DNA from 3 places in the Acidovorax sp. FG60 genome. Region 3 is predicted to be linked to each of the others. Evidence: predicted binding sites of a transcription regulator. Region 3 holds the regulator's gene; each other region holds the start of a gene.

What was found. Region 3 encodes FliA, which starts transcription of late flagellar genes. Its sites were predicted from a motif close to CTAAAGTTTNNNNNNNNNNNGCCGNTA; they were not measured.
Positions count from the first base shown of each region.
Region 1: a site for FliA is predicted at 1,725-1,751, ahead of ACODS0_RS07440 (FlxA-like family protein). Genes of this name have one in related genera too.
Region 2: a site for FliA is predicted at 2,683-2,709, ahead of ACODS0_RS19570 (flagellinolysin). Genes of this name have one in related genera too.

Region 1 covers NZ_JBMDJC010000004.1:57,253-62,891, reverse strand. The annotation lists gene ACODS0_RS07445 (flavin-dependent oxidoreductase) at 1-1,241, opposite strand, end outside; gene ACODS0_RS07440 (FlxA-like family protein) at 1,364-1,717, opposite strand; gene ACODS0_RS07435 (sigma-70 family RNA polymerase sigma factor) at 1,874-2,698, shown strand; gene ACODS0_RS07430 (YdeI/OmpD-associated family protein) at 2,761-3,369, shown strand; gene ACODS0_RS07425 (aldo/keto reductase) at 3,428-4,447, shown strand; gene ACODS0_RS07420 (OmpA family protein) at 4,542-5,462, opposite strand; gene ACODS0_RS07415 (DUF4398 domain-containing protein) at 5,571-5,639, opposite strand, start outside.
Region 2 covers NZ_JBMDJC010000014.1:80,218-85,856, forward strand. The annotation lists gene ACODS0_RS19560 (DUF1800 domain-containing protein) at 1-1,138, opposite strand, end outside; gene ACODS0_RS19565 (MFS transporter) at 1,288-2,559, opposite strand; gene ACODS0_RS19570 (flagellinolysin) at 2,837-4,540, shown strand; gene ACODS0_RS19575 (thermonuclease family protein) at 4,559-4,996, opposite strand; gene ACODS0_RS19580 (DUF2242 domain-containing protein) at 5,417-5,639, shown strand, end outside.
Region 3 covers NZ_JBMDJC010000005.1:252,391-258,029, reverse strand. The annotation lists gene flhF (flagellar biosynthesis GTPase FlhF) at 1-974, shown strand, start outside; gene ACODS0_RS10250 (hypothetical protein) at 967-1,764, shown strand; gene ACODS0_RS10245 (RNA polymerase sigma factor FliA) at 1,792-2,508, shown strand; gene ACODS0_RS10240 (hypothetical protein) at 2,771-3,145, opposite strand; gene flgM (flagellar biosynthesis anti-sigma factor FlgM) at 3,217-3,537, opposite strand; gene flgA (flagellar basal body P-ring formation chaperone FlgA) at 3,631-4,431, opposite strand; gene flgB (flagellar basal body rod protein FlgB) at 4,652-5,110, shown strand; gene flgC (flagellar basal body rod protein FlgC) at 5,147-5,551, shown strand; gene ACODS0_RS10215 (flagellar hook assembly protein FlgD) at 5,567-5,639, shown strand, end outside.

The sequences.
Region 1 (5,639 bases), on a different contig from region 3:
GCCTTGTAGCGCGCCATGAAGCCTTCGCGCTCTTCGCGCGGCAGCACGTCGTCGATGTGGTCGAACACCCCGCCGCAGCGTTCGTCCACCAGCCCCAGCAGGCAAAAGGGGCCGGAGCCCCGGTTGCGCAGCACCAGCGCCGAGATGTCCTTGCACAGCTGGTCGTCATAGGCACGCAGCGCCTGCGGGCCCACGCCCTGCGCAATCAGCTGTGCGCCCAGCACGCGCGCATCCACGATGGCCTGGCTGGCGCCGTTGGAGCCCACGGGGTACATCACATGCGCCGCGTCGCCCAGCAGCGCCACGCGGCCGTCCACCCAGGTGGGCACGGGGTCGCGGTCGATCATGGGGTATTCAAAAATGTCCTTCGCACCCCGCAGCATCGCGGGCACGTCCAGCCAGCTGTAGTTCCAGCCGTCAAAGTGGTGAGCGAATTCCTCCAGCGCCACACGCCGGTTCCAGTCGCCCTGCTGCCAGCCGCCCTGGTTGTCCACCGTGATCTCGGCGATCCAGTTGATGGTGGCCAAGCCCGTGGCCGGGTCGGGCGGTGTGATGGGGTAGAACACCACACGGTGCCGCAGCGAGCCCACGCCCACAAACGAAGCGCCCGTTCGCACAGGCACCCCCGGCGTGGTGCCGCGCCACATGATGGCACCGCCCCACTGGATGGGCGGCTGCGCGGGGTGCATCTGCGCCCGCACGGCTGAGTGCAGGCCGTCGGCCGCAATCAGCAGCGAGCCCGTCACTTCACGCTTGTCTCCGTCGCGTGTCTCGACGATGGCGATGACGCCATGCGCATCCTGCCGGTAGCCCACCACACGTTGCCCCAGCTGCACGGCATCGTCGCCCAGGCGGGTTTTGACGGCGTGGTACAGCATCATCTGCAGCTGCCCCCGGTGCACGGAATACTGCGGCCAGTGGTAGCCCGCCTCCAGGCCGCGCGGCTCGGCATACACCTCGTTTCCGTTGCGTCCTACCAGCGCCCATTCGCGCGCCTGCAGGCCAATGGTGTCCAGCACGTCGTTGCCAAACCCCAGGTCGTGCAGTTCCCGCACGGCGTTGGGCTGCAGGTTGATGCCCACGCCCAGCGGTTGCAGCTCGGGCACCGACTCAAAGACGACGCAGGGCACGCCGATCTTGTGGAGGGTCAGGGCGGTGGCCATGCCACCAATGCCACCACCGGCGATCAAGACGGGGCGGGCGGAAGAGGGGTGTGAAGTGGTAGGAGGTACGCCAGACATGCCGGGATTGTCCATGCAATGGCGGGTGGAGCTTGTCGCGGACGCCGCAGGCAAATGTGGCACTGGGCGCATGCCGGGGCGGGGGCCGTAGGCAGAGGCCACCCGTTCAGAAAGCCGTTTTGTCAGGCGTAGGTATCGACGTTGTTGCCCAGCCCAGCAGGTGGATTCTTTGCCGATGGGGCCTTCTGCTGCTGCGCGGCACCGGCCGCCGCGCCTTCGGCCTTCGCCGCCTGGGCCCGTTGCTGCTCTTGCTGTTGCGTGCGCTGTATCGCCGTGATCTGGGCCTGCACCATCTGAATCTGGGCCTGCAGCAACTTGGCCTTCTGTTGCTTGGCCTTGGCATCCATGTCGGAGCTGGCCAAGCCCTTGAGCTGCTCGGTCAGCTCGCGCAGCTGCTTTTGCAGCTTGGCGATGTCGCTGCTGCCACTGGAGGAAGAGACCGGGCCGGTGGAGGAGGTGGTGCTTCCAATTTGCATCCCTGGTTATCGGCAAGGCGCCGGAAAAGTTGACCATACCCTTTGCGCTGCGGGCTGTTGAACGCCGCCAATCCATGCGATGGAGGTCATGACAACACCTTGCGTGTCATTGCCTGCCGGTGTGCGGCCTGATTCAGCCTGTGGCACCATGCCCCGATGCAGAACGATGAACACCTGATGGCGCTGGTGAACGCCAGCCGCAGCACCCTGCTGCGCGCCGCCACGCGCCTGCTGGGCCCGGCCGAGGCCGAGGACGCCGTGCAGGACGCCTACGTGCGTGCGCTGGAGGCCCAGACCCCGGCGCTCAATGCGGCCCAGGCGTGGCTGCTGACGGTGGTGCGCAACCTGGCCATCGACCGCCTGCGGCGGCGCCAGTGGATGGCGCAGTGGCTGACCGAAGCCACGCAGACCGCGCATGGCGATGTTGCCGGTTCGGTCGCACCCTCGGCAGAGGCCGATGCCGCGCTGGCGCAGCAAGCCACGCTCGCGCTGCGCTGGTTGGCGGCGTGTGTGACGCCCGCCGAGGGCGCTGCGGTGCTGTTGCATGTGGTGTTTGAGGCCAGCCACGCCGAGCTGGCACAGGCCATTGGCAGTTCTGAAGCGGCCAGTCGCCAGCAGTTGCGCCGCGCGTTGCTGCGTCTTCGGCAGGCTCGGGAAGGCGACGGTGTGCACCAAGGTGATGGGCGCGATGAATCCAAGGACGCCGACCCTGCGGTGCTGCGCCTGTACCTGCAGTCGCTGCAATTGCGAGATCCCCAGGGCCTGTGGGCCCTGCTGCGCCCGCCGCCCGTGAGTGCGCTGGCAATGCAGGGCTCCGTGCAGCCCGTGCCACCGCATGCCATGTGCGCACCGGCCAAGGTAGGTGGAGTGGTGCAAGTGGGTGGACAGTTGGGTCTGGTGCTCACGCTGGATGGTGTGACGCTGTGCGTGGTGCCGTTGGGGCCACGCGCCGAGCCAGTGCACGACGCCGTGGTGGCCTGACGTATGCACCCGCAGCTGCAGTTGGTAGAAAGAAGGCCAGACAGAAGGACGTTTGCCGCACCATGACCCAGCCGCCCGCGCCCACCTTCTTTGCCACGCCCCAGGCATTCCGCCAGTGGCTGGAGCGCCATGCGGCCAGCGCACCGGAGTTGCTGGTGGGTTTTCACAAGGTGGGCTCGGGCCGCCCCAGCATGGGCTGGTCAGAGTCGGTGGACGAAGCCCTGTGCTTTGGCTGGATCGATGGCATCCGGCGGCGCATGGATGAGAACACGTATTCGATCCGCTTCACCCCGCGCAAGCCGTCGTCGATCTGGAGCGCGGTCAACATCGCCAAGGTGGAGCAGTTGCAGGCGGCAGGCCGCATGACGCCTGCGGGGCTCGCGGCCTTTGCACACCGCAAGGCAGACAAGTCGGCCGTCTACTCCCACGAGCAGGCGGGGGTGGCCGCGCTGCCCGCACCCATGCTGCGCGCGTTCCAGCGCAACAAGGCCGCGTGGCGGTTCTTTCAGGAATCCACGCCGCCCAGCTACCGCAAGAGCATGTTGCACTGGGTCACGTCGGCCAAGCGCGATGCGACCCGCGAGGCGCGGTTTGCGGAGCTGGTGGCTGCCTGCGCTGCGGGCGAGCGCATTGAGCTGTGGGCCAAGCGGCCACTTGTCGCAAAGCCTTAGACCCGCACCCAAGCCCGAGCCACCCGCTGGGTTGCCGCGCTTGCCGTAAGCTCGCGGCATGCAACAAAGAACCCTTGGACCTTTCTCCGTCTCGGCCATCGGCCTGGGCTGCATGAACCTTTCGCACGCCTATGGAGCGCCCGTGTCTGCCGAGCAGGGCGAGCGTGTGCTGCTGGCCGCACTCGACGCGGGCGTGACGCTGTTTGACACCGCCACGCTCTATGGCTTTGGTGCCAATGAAACCTTGGTGGGGCGCGTGATGAAGCACCATCGCAGCCGCTTCACCCTGGCCAGCAAATGCGGCATGCAGGGCGTGGATGTGGCGGGTGACGGCAAGCTGGTGCGCGTGATCGACGGGCGGCCCGATACGCTGCGAAAGACCTGCGAAGACAGCCTGCGCCGCCTGCAGACCGATGTGATCGACCTGTATTATCTGCACCGCTGGGACAAGAGCGTGCCGATTGAGGAAAGCGTGGGCGCACTGGGCGAGCTGGTGCGGCGGGGGCACATTCGCACTGTGGGTCTCTCCGAGGTGTCTGCTGCCACGCTGCGCCGCGCGCATGCCGAGTTCCCGATCACGGCGATGCAGACCGAGTATTCGCTGTGGACGCGCAACCCCGAGATTGCCGTGCTGGACGCCTGCCGAGAATTGGGCGTGGCCTTTGTGGCGTTCAGCCCGGTGGCACGGGGTTTCTTGTGTGGCGGCTTGACCGATGTGAGCACGCTGGACGCCAAGGACATCCGCCGTGCCATGCCGCGTTTTGCACCCGAGGCGTATGCGGCCAACCTGAAGCTGCTCGATGGCTACCAGGCGATTGCACGCGATGTGGGCTGCACATCCGCCCAGCTGGCCCTGGCGTGGCTGCTGCACCAAGGTGAGCACATCATCCCCATCCCAGGAACCACGAACGTGGTGCATCTGCACGACGACCTGGGTGCCGTGAACGTGCGACTGGATGCGGCCACCATGGAGCGTCTAGGCGCGCTGATCAATGAGCGCACGGTGGTGGGCAATCGCTACAACGCCCAGAGCGCGCGCGAAGTGGATACAGAAACGTTCGAAGACCGCGGGGCGTAAGCGGCGCGGTCTTTGAAGCGTTTATTGATATAGGCCGCAGAAACCGGCGTGGCTCAAGCCAGTGGCCGCCGCGCAGCGCCTCAGGTGGTGTACTTTATCTCCCGCGCAGGTTGCCCTTGTCATCGGCGATCACGATCTCCACGCGGCGATTCATTGCACGGCCTTCGGGCGACGCGTTGTCGGCCACGGGGTGGGCCTTGCCGTAGCCGCGTGCGGTGATGCGGCTGGTGTCCACGCCGCGCTGCACCAGCGCGTCGCGCACGGCTTGGGCGCGGCGGTCTGACAGGTCCTGGTTGTAGCTGTCGCTACCCACGCTGTCGGTGTAGCCCTCGATCAGCAGTTTGCGGTCCGGGAACTGTTTGAGGAAGTTGGCCAGCTTGTCCAGGCGCGGGCCGGCCTGGGCGGAGAGCTCGGCCTTGTTGAAGGCAAACAGCACATCGCCCAGAGTGACCAGAAGGCCGCGTTCGGTTTGCTGGGCCTCGAGTTCGCGCAGTTGTGCTTCGAGGGCGCGCACACGGTCTTGTGCGGCGTTGGCCTGGGCCATGGCGGCCGTGGCCTGGGCCTGCTGTTGGGCCGCACGTTGCTCGGCGCTCATCGCCTGTTGTTGGGCTTGCTGGGCGCGCAGGCGGGCTGCGTCAGCCTCTTGGGTGCGGGCCTGCAGGCGGATGCGGTCGGCTTCGCTGCCCGCTTGCTGGATGTTGGCATCGAGCTGGCGTGCGCGGGCCGCGTTGGTGGCGATCTCGGCGCGTTGGCGGGCGATGTATGCCAAGTGGTTGGTCTCGGACGTGTCGCGGTCATCGGCCCACACGCGGTCGGCCTTGGCCAGTGCGTCGGTGGCTTGCTTCAGTTCGAGCTGCGCGTACTGGTTGACGGCCGGGTCTCCTGCAGCGGTGCTCACTGCGGTACGGGCCTCTTCCAGCGCGGGCGATGGGGTGGTGCTGGCGCAGGCGGCCAACAGGCCTACGGCAATCAGGCTGGTGCACAGGGCGGTGGTTCGGTGAAAAAAGCGATGCATGGTCAGGTGTTCCTTGAAATGGGGGGGAGGTCAATCGCGGGGCCTCAACGGTGTTGGGCGTGAGTCGAAGCCAGGTTGGGCGCTAAGGCTTCAACGTCTGGCGCTGGCCTAGCGCGGCGATCGGCGGTTGATTTCTTCTTGCAGCGCTCGGATGCCGTCTTGCACTTGCGTCAGGTT
Region 2 (5,639 bases), on a different contig from region 3:
ACAGTGCCTCCAGCACGGCGGCGATTTCGCCATCGGTGCGCTCGAACGTGCGGGCCAGGGTTTGCAGCAGCGCGGGCGGTGGTTTGTCGCCCACCAGGAAAAGCGCGATCTTGCGGGTGATGAAGCGTGCAGTGGCCGGTGCGCGGGCCAGGCGGTCCAGCGCTTCGTCCACCTCGGCCAGGCCCTCGGCGCGCAGGGGCTGGCCCAGCAGGGTCTTGGGCTCCCAGTCATGCCGCTGGGGGTTGAACTCGAACAGGCCGTCGCGCACATAGTGGCGGCGCAGCGCGGGCTTCATGCGCGGGGGCTCGTCGCTGTCTGGCTGGCGCGCAATGCCCACGCCGGTCAGCACGCGTGCCAGCTCCTGCACATCCTGCTGGCTGTAGCCGCCGTCCACGCCCAGCGTGTGCAGCTCCATCAGCTCGCGCGCGTAGTTTTCGTTGATGCGGCCCGCTGCGTTGCGGGCGTTGTCCAGGTAATGCAGCATGGCCGGGTGGCGCACCGTGGCACCCAGCAGGTCGCGAAAGCGGCCCAGCGCATGGGGACGGATGGCGCGTTCCTCGTAGTCGCCCACCAGCACACGCAGGCTGCCCTTGCCCGCAAACACGCTGAAGTGGTTCATCCAGAACCAGGTCATCTTCTCGCGCAGCTGGGTGGGCGAATACAGCGCGCGCAGCACAAAACGCTCGGCCGCCTCCTGCTGCAGCGCGCGCATGTCCTGCTGCCAGGCCTTGAGCGCGGCTTTGCGGCCATCCTCGGTGGACTGGGCCTTGGCGGCCTGGTGCTGGGCCTCCATGCGCGCGGCCAGCTCGGGCAGGGGCGTGCGGGTGATGGCCATGGCGTCGATCTGCGCCTGGGCCGCGCGCGGCAGCATGGCGGGCAGGGGGCGCAACTGCGCTGCCAAGTAGGCAGCAACCCCTTGCGGCGGCAGCGCCTGTGCGCCTTGGGCGGTGTTGCCCCAGGTCACGCGGTCCAGCAGGCGGGTTTGCGTGGCTTCGTCGACACCAGCCCAGCCAGCGTTGCCCGCCGGGGTGGCGGCGCGGGCCAGGCCCAGCGGGGCGGTGGCAGCCATGCCCAGCAGGCCAGCGAGCACGGTGCGGCGGTGAAGAGGGCCGGGGAGCGGGGCGGAAGGAGCGTTCATGGGGCGCGCTTGGGGGCTGGCAGTGGAGCGCATGGTGCTCCGCCCCAACGCGCCGTGCAAGCCTGCCGCGCGGGTTTTACCTGCGCGACACAAACGCCCCGGAGCTTGTTTACACGGGCTGTCGCACCGTCGCTGAACCGCTCAGCTGCTCAGCTGCTGGCCTGCGCAGCTTCCTCGAAACGGTCCACCGTGCGCAGTGTCTTGAACGCCAGCATCCAGCCACCCACCACGCCCAGCGTGCACAGTCCGCCCACCACGGCGGCGGGCACCACGCCCAGCCAGGCGGCGCTGGTGCCCGCGCGGAACTCGCCCAGCTCGTTGGACGAGCCGATGAACAGCATGTTGACCGCGTTCACCCGCCCTCGCATGGTGTCGGGCGTGGAGAACTGCACCAGCGCGCCCCGGATGTACACGCTCACCATGTCGGCCGCGCCTGCCACCATCAGCGCCACAAACGACAGCCAGAACCAGTGCGAGAGCGCAAACACCAGGTTGGCCACGCCAAACACCGCTACCGCAATGAACATGGTGCGGCCCACATGGCGGTTGAAGGGCCGCATGCTCAGGTACAGCCCCGCACCCACCTCGCCCACGGCCATGGCGCTGCGCAGCGCGCCCAGGCCCGCCGGGCCTACATGCAGCACCTCCTGCGCATAGATGGGCAGCAGGGCCACCACGCCGCCCAGCAGCACGGCGAACAGGTCCAGCGAGATGGTGCCCAGGATGATGGGCCGGGTGCGGATGAAGGTGATGCCTGCGCCAAAGCGCTCGAACATCGTTCCCTGCGCGGGGCCGGGCGCAGTGGCATGGGCCACCACCACACGCAGCAGCAGCGCCACGCCCAGCACAAAACACGCGCAGCACACGGCATAGGTCAACTCGCCCCCGCCCAGCGCATACAGCAGCCCGCCCAGCAGCGGCCCTCCGATGCTGGCGACGCGCATCAGCATGCTGTTGGCGGCAATGGCCTGCGCGAGCTGCCCGCGCGGCACGATCTGCGGCAGCAGGCTTTGCATGGCTGGCCCCGAAAAAGCGCGTGCGCAGCCATACAGCACCAGCACCGCATAAATGCCCGCCACGCCGCTGGCCCCATGGCCCGCCAGCCACCACAGCAGGGCACTGCACACGCCGCCCACCGACCAGGCCAGCGCCAGGATGCGCCTGCGGTCAAAGCGGTCGATCAAATCGCCTGCTGGCAGCAGCAGGGCCAGCATGGGCAGAAACTGCGCCAGACCCACATAGGCCAGTGCCAGCGGCTCGCGGGTGAGGTCATACACCTGCCAGGCCACCACCACGGCCTGCACCTGGGTGGCGACCACGGCCACCACGCGGGCGATCAGAAAGGAAATGAAGCCGGAGTGGCCGTAGACGCTGGAGCTCTCCGCATCGGGTGCTGCAGGGGGGGAATGAGGGACTGTCATGAAAACGGAGCGGGGGCGGCCGGGGCAGCGCACGCTGGGGGCCAGATGGGAAAGACCCCAGGATGCTAGCGGCTGTGCAGCCTGCACGCTGGGGGCTTGGGGGAAGACCCGCAGAAATGGGTCTTCAGGTTTTGCCCTGGCCCGCCGATAAGGCAGAGAAGAAGAAGCGGGTTTGCGGCCTCGGCGCTGCTGCTGCGTGGAGCTGGGCGTGCCGCTTCGACCGGTTTGTACCGTTTGTCTATTCATCTGCTTTGACCAGGAGTCCCCGGGGCGTGCCATGGCGTTGACGATCAACACCAACGTGATGTCGCTGAATGCGCAGCGCCGGCTTGGCGGTGCACAGAGTGACATGGGCACGACCGTGCGGCGCCTGTCCTCGGGCTTGCGCATCAACAGTGCCAAGGACGACGCGGCGGGCCTGGCGATCTCCGAGCGGTTCACTTCGCAGATCCGGGGGCTCAACCAAGCGGTGCGTAATGCCAACGACGGCGTTTCGCTCATGCAGACGGCCGAGGGCGCGCTGCAGAGCGTCACGGCCAGCCTGCAGCGGATCCGCGAGCTGGCCGTGCAGGCCGCCAACGACACCAACAGCGCGTCCGACCGCCAGGCGATCCAGGCCGAGGTCACGCGGCTGGCGCAAGAGATCGACCGCACCGGGCGCACCACGCAGTTCAACGGCATGGACGTGTTCGACCGCTCCGACGCCAGCGTGGTGGGCGACGAGAACCTGCTGTCCGTGTTTGACGGCCTGACCAGCGCGGGCAGCTGGCTGGAGAGCAGCGAAAACCTTATCCGCACCTATTTTGGCCTGCAGGGCGATGGGGCGGCCATCGACATCCGCTACACCGGCTTTACCGACAACGCGGGCGGTGTGGCTGCCTATGTGCAGGTCACCGGGTTTGACGGGCAGGGGCGGGGCAACAACCTGGTGCTGCAGGTGGACATGGCCGACTTCGTGCCGCCCAACCCGCCCAATGGGGGCTCTGCGCCGTTCTACAACGACCGTGTGATTGCCCACGAAATGGTGCACGCGGTGATGGCCCGCTCCACCAACTGGCAGAACATCACCGGCAGCCACTTGTGGTTTGCCGAAGGCGCGGCCGAATTCATCCACGGCGCCGAAGAACGGGTGCGCGCCGACGTGGCCAACCTGGGCGTGGCCGCGGTGGTGGCGGCCATTGGCGGGCCCAGCAACACCAGCGAGTTCTACTCGTCCAGCTACTCGGCCGTGCGCTACATGCACGAGCGCATCAAGACGGCGGGCGGCACCGGCATCAAGGATGTGCTCACCTACATGAGCAACAACCCCGGCTCCACGCTGGACGCGGCCATTGGCGCAGCCTCGGCCGGGGCCTTCACCAACGCGGGGGATGTGCTCACGCAGTACGGGCTCAACGGTGCGGCCTTCATCGGCAGCTTTGACCTGAACAATGCCGACACCGGCGCCATTGGCGGCGCCGACGTGGACGGCGGCATGGTGCGCGACGCCAAGGCGGCGTTGCCCAACCAGGGCAGCCGCTCGGGCAAGGACGCGCTGCAAGGCTTCACCGAGACCTACGAAAACATCGCCTCGACCAGCGGCGCGATCAGCACCAAGGTCTTCCAGGTGGGCGCCAATGCTAACCAGACGCTGGAAACCCGCGTGGGCGCGATTGGCCTGGGGGCCATGGGCCTGCGCAATACGTTGGACGTGACCACCTCGGCCGCACAGGCCATCGTGTCGGTAGACCGCGCGCTGGACTACGTGAACAGCCAGCGTGCCGTTATCGGCGCGCAGTCGTCGCGGCTGGAGTCGGCCATCACCAACCTGCAGATCGGCAGCGAGAACCTCTCGGCCAGCCGGGCGCGCATCACCGACACCGACTTTGCGGTGGAGACCGCCACCCTGGCGCGCCAGCAGATCCTTCAGCAGGCGGGCAACGCCATGGTGGTGCAGGCCAACCAGATGCCCCAGGGCGTGCTGGCACTGCTGCGCACCTGAGGCAGCTTGAAAAGAGGATCAGCGCTGGCTGTGCCGGTGCCGGTAGGTCCACGGCGCCAGCGGCCGCTTCTGTGACCACAACCCTGTGCCGCTGCTGCGCGCCTGGCGCTGCAGAGCCACCAGCTGCGGGCGGGATTCGGCATAGGGCGTGTACACCCAGGCCAGGCCGGCGCGCACCTGTGCCGTAGCCACATCGGCGCTGCCGCAGCGCACATGGGCCACCGTGCGGCCGTAGTTATCTTCGTCCACCGGCTGCAGTGCGGCGCGTTGCCTGAAGCACAGCTGCGCCAGGTGCTGCCGTGACTTCTGGCCAAAGGCCTGGCGTGACTCGGGCGCGTCGATGGCGGCGATACGCACCTTCACCTGCTGGTAGGCACCGGGCGCGCCGCAGCGCACGGTCAGGGTGTCGCCGTCGCTGATGGCGACGACCAGGCAGAGCAGGGAGGCACGGGGCACGGCAGCAGAGGGAGAGAGAAATGGTGGAAGGCGAGCAAGAAGGCAGGTGACAGAATGTTGTGTCAAATTGCCACTTTGCGCTTTATGGATAAGCGCTAACAGCTATCAATAGTGTAGCATCTGGCGTGTTGTCTCTACGGGCTGCTGCAAATTGATACCTTGGCGCGTGCAATGCCCGAAATGGTGCGCAGGGCGTGCGTGCAGGGCTTTGGGCTGTGGTTACCACGCTTTCAGCCCCTCCACGGGCAAGGGCGTTGTGCCAGGCTGGGCATAGGGCTTTCTAGAATCTACGGGAACCGGGTGTGGTGCAGACTGTCAGAACGCCATGGCAGCCGTTCTGCGCCGCTATGGCAACCGGAAATGTCCCCCGCAATGACGACTTTCTTGATGATGTTGATGACCCCGAAGGAGTGCCCGCCCTTGCGTTTGTGCCTTTTCCCGACCCGCTTCACTGTTCGTTCTGGTGCCGCTGCAGGTAGCTTGGCTCTGGCCGCATTGCTGGCAGGCTGTGTGGGCACCACGCCCAAGACGTTTGGAGTGCAGGAGAGTTTTGGTTCGGTGGCCACCTACTCGCGCCTGTTTGACGCCACGCCCGCCCAGACCTGCGAGGCATCGCGCCGCGCGCTGCTGAGCCAGGGCTACA
Region 3 (5,639 bases):
CCCACCTGGCCCAGTCGAACAACAACCAGCAAAGCGTGATGAATGAACTCCATGCCATGAGGGAGTTGATCGAAGACCGCTTTAACACCATGGCCTGGCTGGGCCAGGCGCGCCAGAACCCGATCCAGTCCAACCTCATGCTCAAGATGATCCGTGCAGGCTACTCCCCATCTTTGGCCCGCGCCGTGCTCGAGCGCATGCCGGAAGACCTGTCGGCCGCCGAGTCGGTGCGCTGGCTGATGGATGTGCTGGAGCGCAACCTCAAGACCGACCTGGCCGAGCCTCCGCTGTATGAGCAAGGCGGCATCTTCGCGATGGTGGGCTCCACCGGCGTGGGCAAGACCACGACCACGGCCAAGCTGGCCGCGCTGTGTGCGCGCATCCATGGCCCGGGCAGCGTGGGCCTGATCACTCTGGACACCTACCGTGTGGGCGCGCACGAGCAGCTGCGCAGCTACGGCCGCATGCTGGGCATCGTGGCCCATCTGGCGCACGACCGCGCCGCGCTGCAGGACCTCCTGGGCCTGCTCAGCGGCAAGAAAATGGTGCTGATCGACACCACCGGCGTGGCCCCCCGCGACCCGCGCAAGCGCGACATGCTGGACGTGCTGGACCTGCCCCACGTCAACCGCCTGCTGGTGCTCAACGCAGGCTGCCATGGCGACACGCTCGATGACGTGCTCACCGCATTCAAGACCGAAGGTTCCCAGCAAGCCATCCTGTCCAAGGTGGACGAGGCCGTGAAGCTGGGCCCCGCCATCGACGCACTGATCCGCCACCAGATGGTGCTGCGCGGCGTGACCAACGGCCAGCGTGTGCCGGAAGACTGGGAACGTGCCGATGCGCACAAGCTCATCAGCACCTCCATGCGCGCGCCTGCCAAGTCGGCCTTCGACCCCAAGGCGACCGACCTGAATTTCTTCTTCTCGCATTCGCCCGACACCATGAACGAACGGGGGCTGGTCGATGCTTGATATCGGTTTTCACCAGGCAGCCGGCCTGCACAGCTTCACCCCGCAGTCAGAGCTGCGCGTGGTGGCTGTTGCCAGCCAGGACAACGCGGGCACCGGGCTGGAGACGCTCTGGCAGATCTGCGCCAGCCTGCAGCGCCTGGGCTACCCGGTCGTGGTGCTCGACGGCACAGCGCAGGAGACGGACGAGTACCCGGGTTTGCTGCACCTGCTGCAACAAGCGCCGTGGAACGAGGGCGTCAGCCTCAACATGGGGGCCATGGCCTCATCGCTGGCAGTGATTCCCGCAGCCAAAGGCCTGCAGCGCGTCAGCCGCGAGGCCAGCCGCAACGAGACCGCACCCCTGCCCTGTCTGCTGCCCTATTTCCGAACCTACGGGCTGATCGTGCTGCACGCGCCTGCGGCCACGCTGGGGCCGCTGCTGACGCACACCGCCACCGTACCGCTGGTGGTGATGGGCGACGGCTCGGCTGGTGTGCTGACCAGTTACAAGAGCCTCAAACAGATCGCGATGCACACAGGACTGCCCTGTATGGTGGCGGCTTTGCTGCGCGGCACCACGCCCGCAGAACGGCGCAAGACCCAGCATGCACTGATGACCTTGCAGGACTGCGCGGAACGCCACCTGGGCGGCCCGGTCCGCACGACCACCATCGCCACACAGAACCCTCAGGACCTCCAGCGCCTGGCCTTGCAACTGCTGGAAAATGCGGGCACTATCAGTGAGTCGCTGACAGCGCTGCCACCCAGCAACTTGGCAGCCATGCCTGCGCATTTTGTCCGGAGCCATTGATCTGATTTGTCCGGAGCCGTTGATCTGATGTACACCGCCAAAGGCCAGCTCGATCGTGATGCGATGATCCGCCAGCACGTCCCGCTGGTGCGAAGAATCGCGCACCACATGATCGCCAAGCTGCCTCCCAACGTGGAGCTGGACGACCTGATCCAGGTTGGCATGATGGGCTTGGCGGAAGCCCTGTCGCGCTACGAAGTGGCCCAGGGTGTGCAGTTCGAGACCTTTGCCACCCAGCGCATCCGCGGCGCCATGCTCGACGAGCTGCGCGAGGGCGACTGGATGAGCCGCAGCTCCCGCAAGAGCCAGAAAGACATCGAACACGCCGTGCACCGGCTGGAGCAGAAGCTGGGCCGCAGCCCGCTGGAGTCTGAAATTGCCAGCGAGATGGGCATGAGCTTGGTCGAATACCAAAGCCTGCTCGGCAAGGTTCGGGGTACACAACTGGTGTATCTGGAGGACATGACGCATGGCAACGAGGACGATGACGGCTTTCTGGACCGCCATGTGGCAGACGCCGACGCAGACCCTCTGGAATTGCTGCGCGACCAACGGCTCAAGATGTCGCTGGTGAATGCCATCAAGACCCTGCCCGAACGCGAGCAGCACATCATGGGCATGTACTACGAGCACGACATGAATCTCAAGGAGATCGCGGCCGTGCTGGGGGTGACCGAATCTCGGGTATGCCAGCTGCACAGCCAGTCCATCGCACGCCTGCGGGCCAAGATGCGGGCGCATTGACTACCCCTGAGTCGCCTTCGGCGCCTTCCCCCTGAAGGGGGACGCCACCAGTGGCCTGGCGGAGCCAGTTCCACGGTGGCACTGGTCGGGGGCTGCGACCGTTTCAGGGGTAACCGCGCCGAGCAGACATCGAAGTTCAATCCTCCGGCCTTCACTGGTAACGGTCAAAACAATAGCTGCTTGCACTTGTAATCCGTGGCTTTGAGAGGTTTTTCCTCTCAAAGCCAACAGGGACAAGCGCCAGCAGCTATCTTTTTTTGGCTCAACCAGCCGATTTGTAGATACGGGCCACGCCGGGCTTGCCGGCCTGTGCGCCCCGACCGTCGCCGTAGGTGGAGGGTGTGCCCGCCTGCGGCACCAAGCCTGCCACCTGGCGATCGGCATTCACGGCCAGGCGCGCCAGGCTTTCGCGGTGCACGGCAAGCATATCGTCAATGGCCCGGGCTCGCTTTTGCAGCTGTGCCGGCACGGGCAGACCCCTGGCTGCAGTCTGCTCCAGAACGCGCGCGAACTGGGCCGCTGCATCCCGCAGGGCCACACTGTTCTTTTCCAGGGATTGGGGGTCTGCCGCGAGAAGGGCGGCGGAGACTTTTTCGATCAGCTGTTCAACAGCCGAGAGGGATTCTTCCAGGGACATGGCGCATTGTGAGGTGGATAGCGCCTGCCTGCCAAGTCTGTCAATAAAGGTGCGTGCGGGACGCTGAGGAATCAACCGCGCGAGCGGGCCAGGATTTCCTGGGCGTTGGAGAGCATCTTGTCGGCAATGGCTTCGGCGTCCACCGAAAAAGTGCCTTTTTCGATGGCCGCCCGCACCGCCTTGACCTTGCTCGCATCAAAATCACCTGTGGAACGGGATGTCTGGTCCAGCGCACGGGCAGCGGTGGAGACGGTGACGGGCACACCGGCGGTTGACACAGCCGCAGCGTCTTTGGCGGCTCCTTCAGCAGCGCTGGCAGGACTTTTGGCTTGCTTGGCAAGCCCCGTCTGCGCCAAGGCGCCCGGGAGTTCCGGTTTTTGACCAATCTTCATCGCTCTCTCCACCACCCCGTTTGATGTGGGGCACAGTAGCAATGTTTTCGACCCATTTGGCCCGGACTTTAGCCATTTATCACCGCCCCGTCATCAAAGAGCGACGACCACTGTCCCAACCTCATTCACAGTTCCACTGACTATCCTGCCATTATCCATGCGGATGCGAACAATCTGCCCCGCAGCGCCTGCCGACATGGCCTGCCCTGCGGAGGTGACTGCATAGCCGGGGCCCTGGGCAATCACCTTGACCTGGGCGCCTGCGCGAAAGAGCTGGGGGGGCCGCACCATGGTCTGGCGCAATGCCTGGCCGGCCACCAGCTGGCGCGCGGCGACCTGCCCGACCCACATTTCCGGGTTGGCCATCACGGCTGCCGACTCTTCGGCCCAGTCCACTTCCGCCTCGGTGGCGTCATTGGCGGTCAGCACCGTCCCCGGAGCCACCGGGCCGGTCAGCACCCAAGCCGGGCCAAATGCCTTGACGGTCACCGGCAGGTAAACGTTCCATGCGGTTTGCCCCTCGACACAGCGCAGCCCCAGGCGGGTGCGGCCCCACAGCCGGGCGCCGACCGGCAGGTAGGGTTCGACCCGCGCGCACGGCGCCAGCCGCAGCCGCGAGTCGAGTGAGCCAACGCTCACTTCCATACGCAGCGGCAAGCCGGAGGCCTGGTTGCGCGACATCGCGTCATCCAGCCAGCGTTGGGTCAGCGGGCCCAGGTCGGCACTCGGGTCGGCTGCCGCCTGGGCCAGCGCGGCCCCGCTGCTGCCAGCCACTGCAGTCAACCCCAGCACCACCGCCAGAGCGTGCCGAGCCACAGCACGTCGCCCGGCGATCGCCAGAGCGCCAGCGCGAACCAAAGGGGACACGAAGGGGAAAACGAAGATCGATGGCATGGGGCCTCCTGGGCATCGCAGGTCAACAGGTCTGACCGCGCGGGGCGGCAAAGACTCTTTCACGACTGGAACTATAGGCAGGCGAGCCCTGCGCAAAACCCGAAACTGCGCACCCATTTCCGCGTTCTTCGCGCTTTAGAAAAAAGCGGCGGCTTTCACAATCGAACCACGCCGGAAACCCCCAACCGGCTCCTATTGCAACCCAGGGTGTGAGGCAACCATGCTTGACAAGATGACCAACCGGCTGGACTTTCTCGGCAACGCGCTCGTGCTGCGTGCCGAGCGCCAGCGCGCCATCGCCAGCAACATCGCCAACGCTGACACCCCGGGCTACGTGGCACGCGATTTCAGCTTTGGCGATGCGATGCGCGAAGCCACGGGCTTGGGCTCGGGCGTGACCCGCCTGGCCACGGGTGGCTCGGTGGGCACCACGGGCAACCTGGGGGCCAAGGGCGCCACAGACCCCCGCCACATTCCGCTGCCAGCGGCCAGCACGGGCACCGGCGCACCCGGCACGCTGGGTTATTCCGTGCAGACCCAGCCCAGCCTGGACAACAACACGGTGGACCTGGACCGCGAGCGCGCCAACTTTGTCGACAACGCCGTGCGCTACGAAGCCACGCTGCGTTTCATCAACGGCAACGCCAAAACCATGCTCAGCGCGATCCAGGGCCAATAAGCCATCCGCAGTGCAGCGCAGAAAGCGAGTCTCCCCATGTCCATGTTCTCCATCTTCAGCGTCTCGGGCAGCGCCGTCAGCGCGCAGTCGCAGCGGCTCAACGTGGTGGCCAGCAACCTGGCCAATGTCGATGCCGTGGCAGGCCCCGACGGCCAGGCCTACAAGGCGCGCCAGGTGGTATTCCAGACCGCCCCCATGGGCGCGGACAGCTCGGCCGGTGTGCGCGTGAGCTCCATCAACGAAAGCAACGTTCCCGGCCGCCGCGTGCACGACCCCAGCCACCCGTCGGCAGACGCGGAAGGCTATGTGACGCACTCCAACGTCAACGCCGTGGAGGAAATGGTCAACATGATCTCTGCCTCCCGCTCTTACCAGAACAACGTCGAGGTCATGAACACGGCCAAGTCGCTGCTCCTCAAGACCCTGCAGATGGGCCAGTAACTCTAGGACGCCACCATGATCCTCAACTCCGCCACCAGCGCGCCCACGGTCACCGATGCGACCGGCACCAAGGCCAACGCCGCCACCG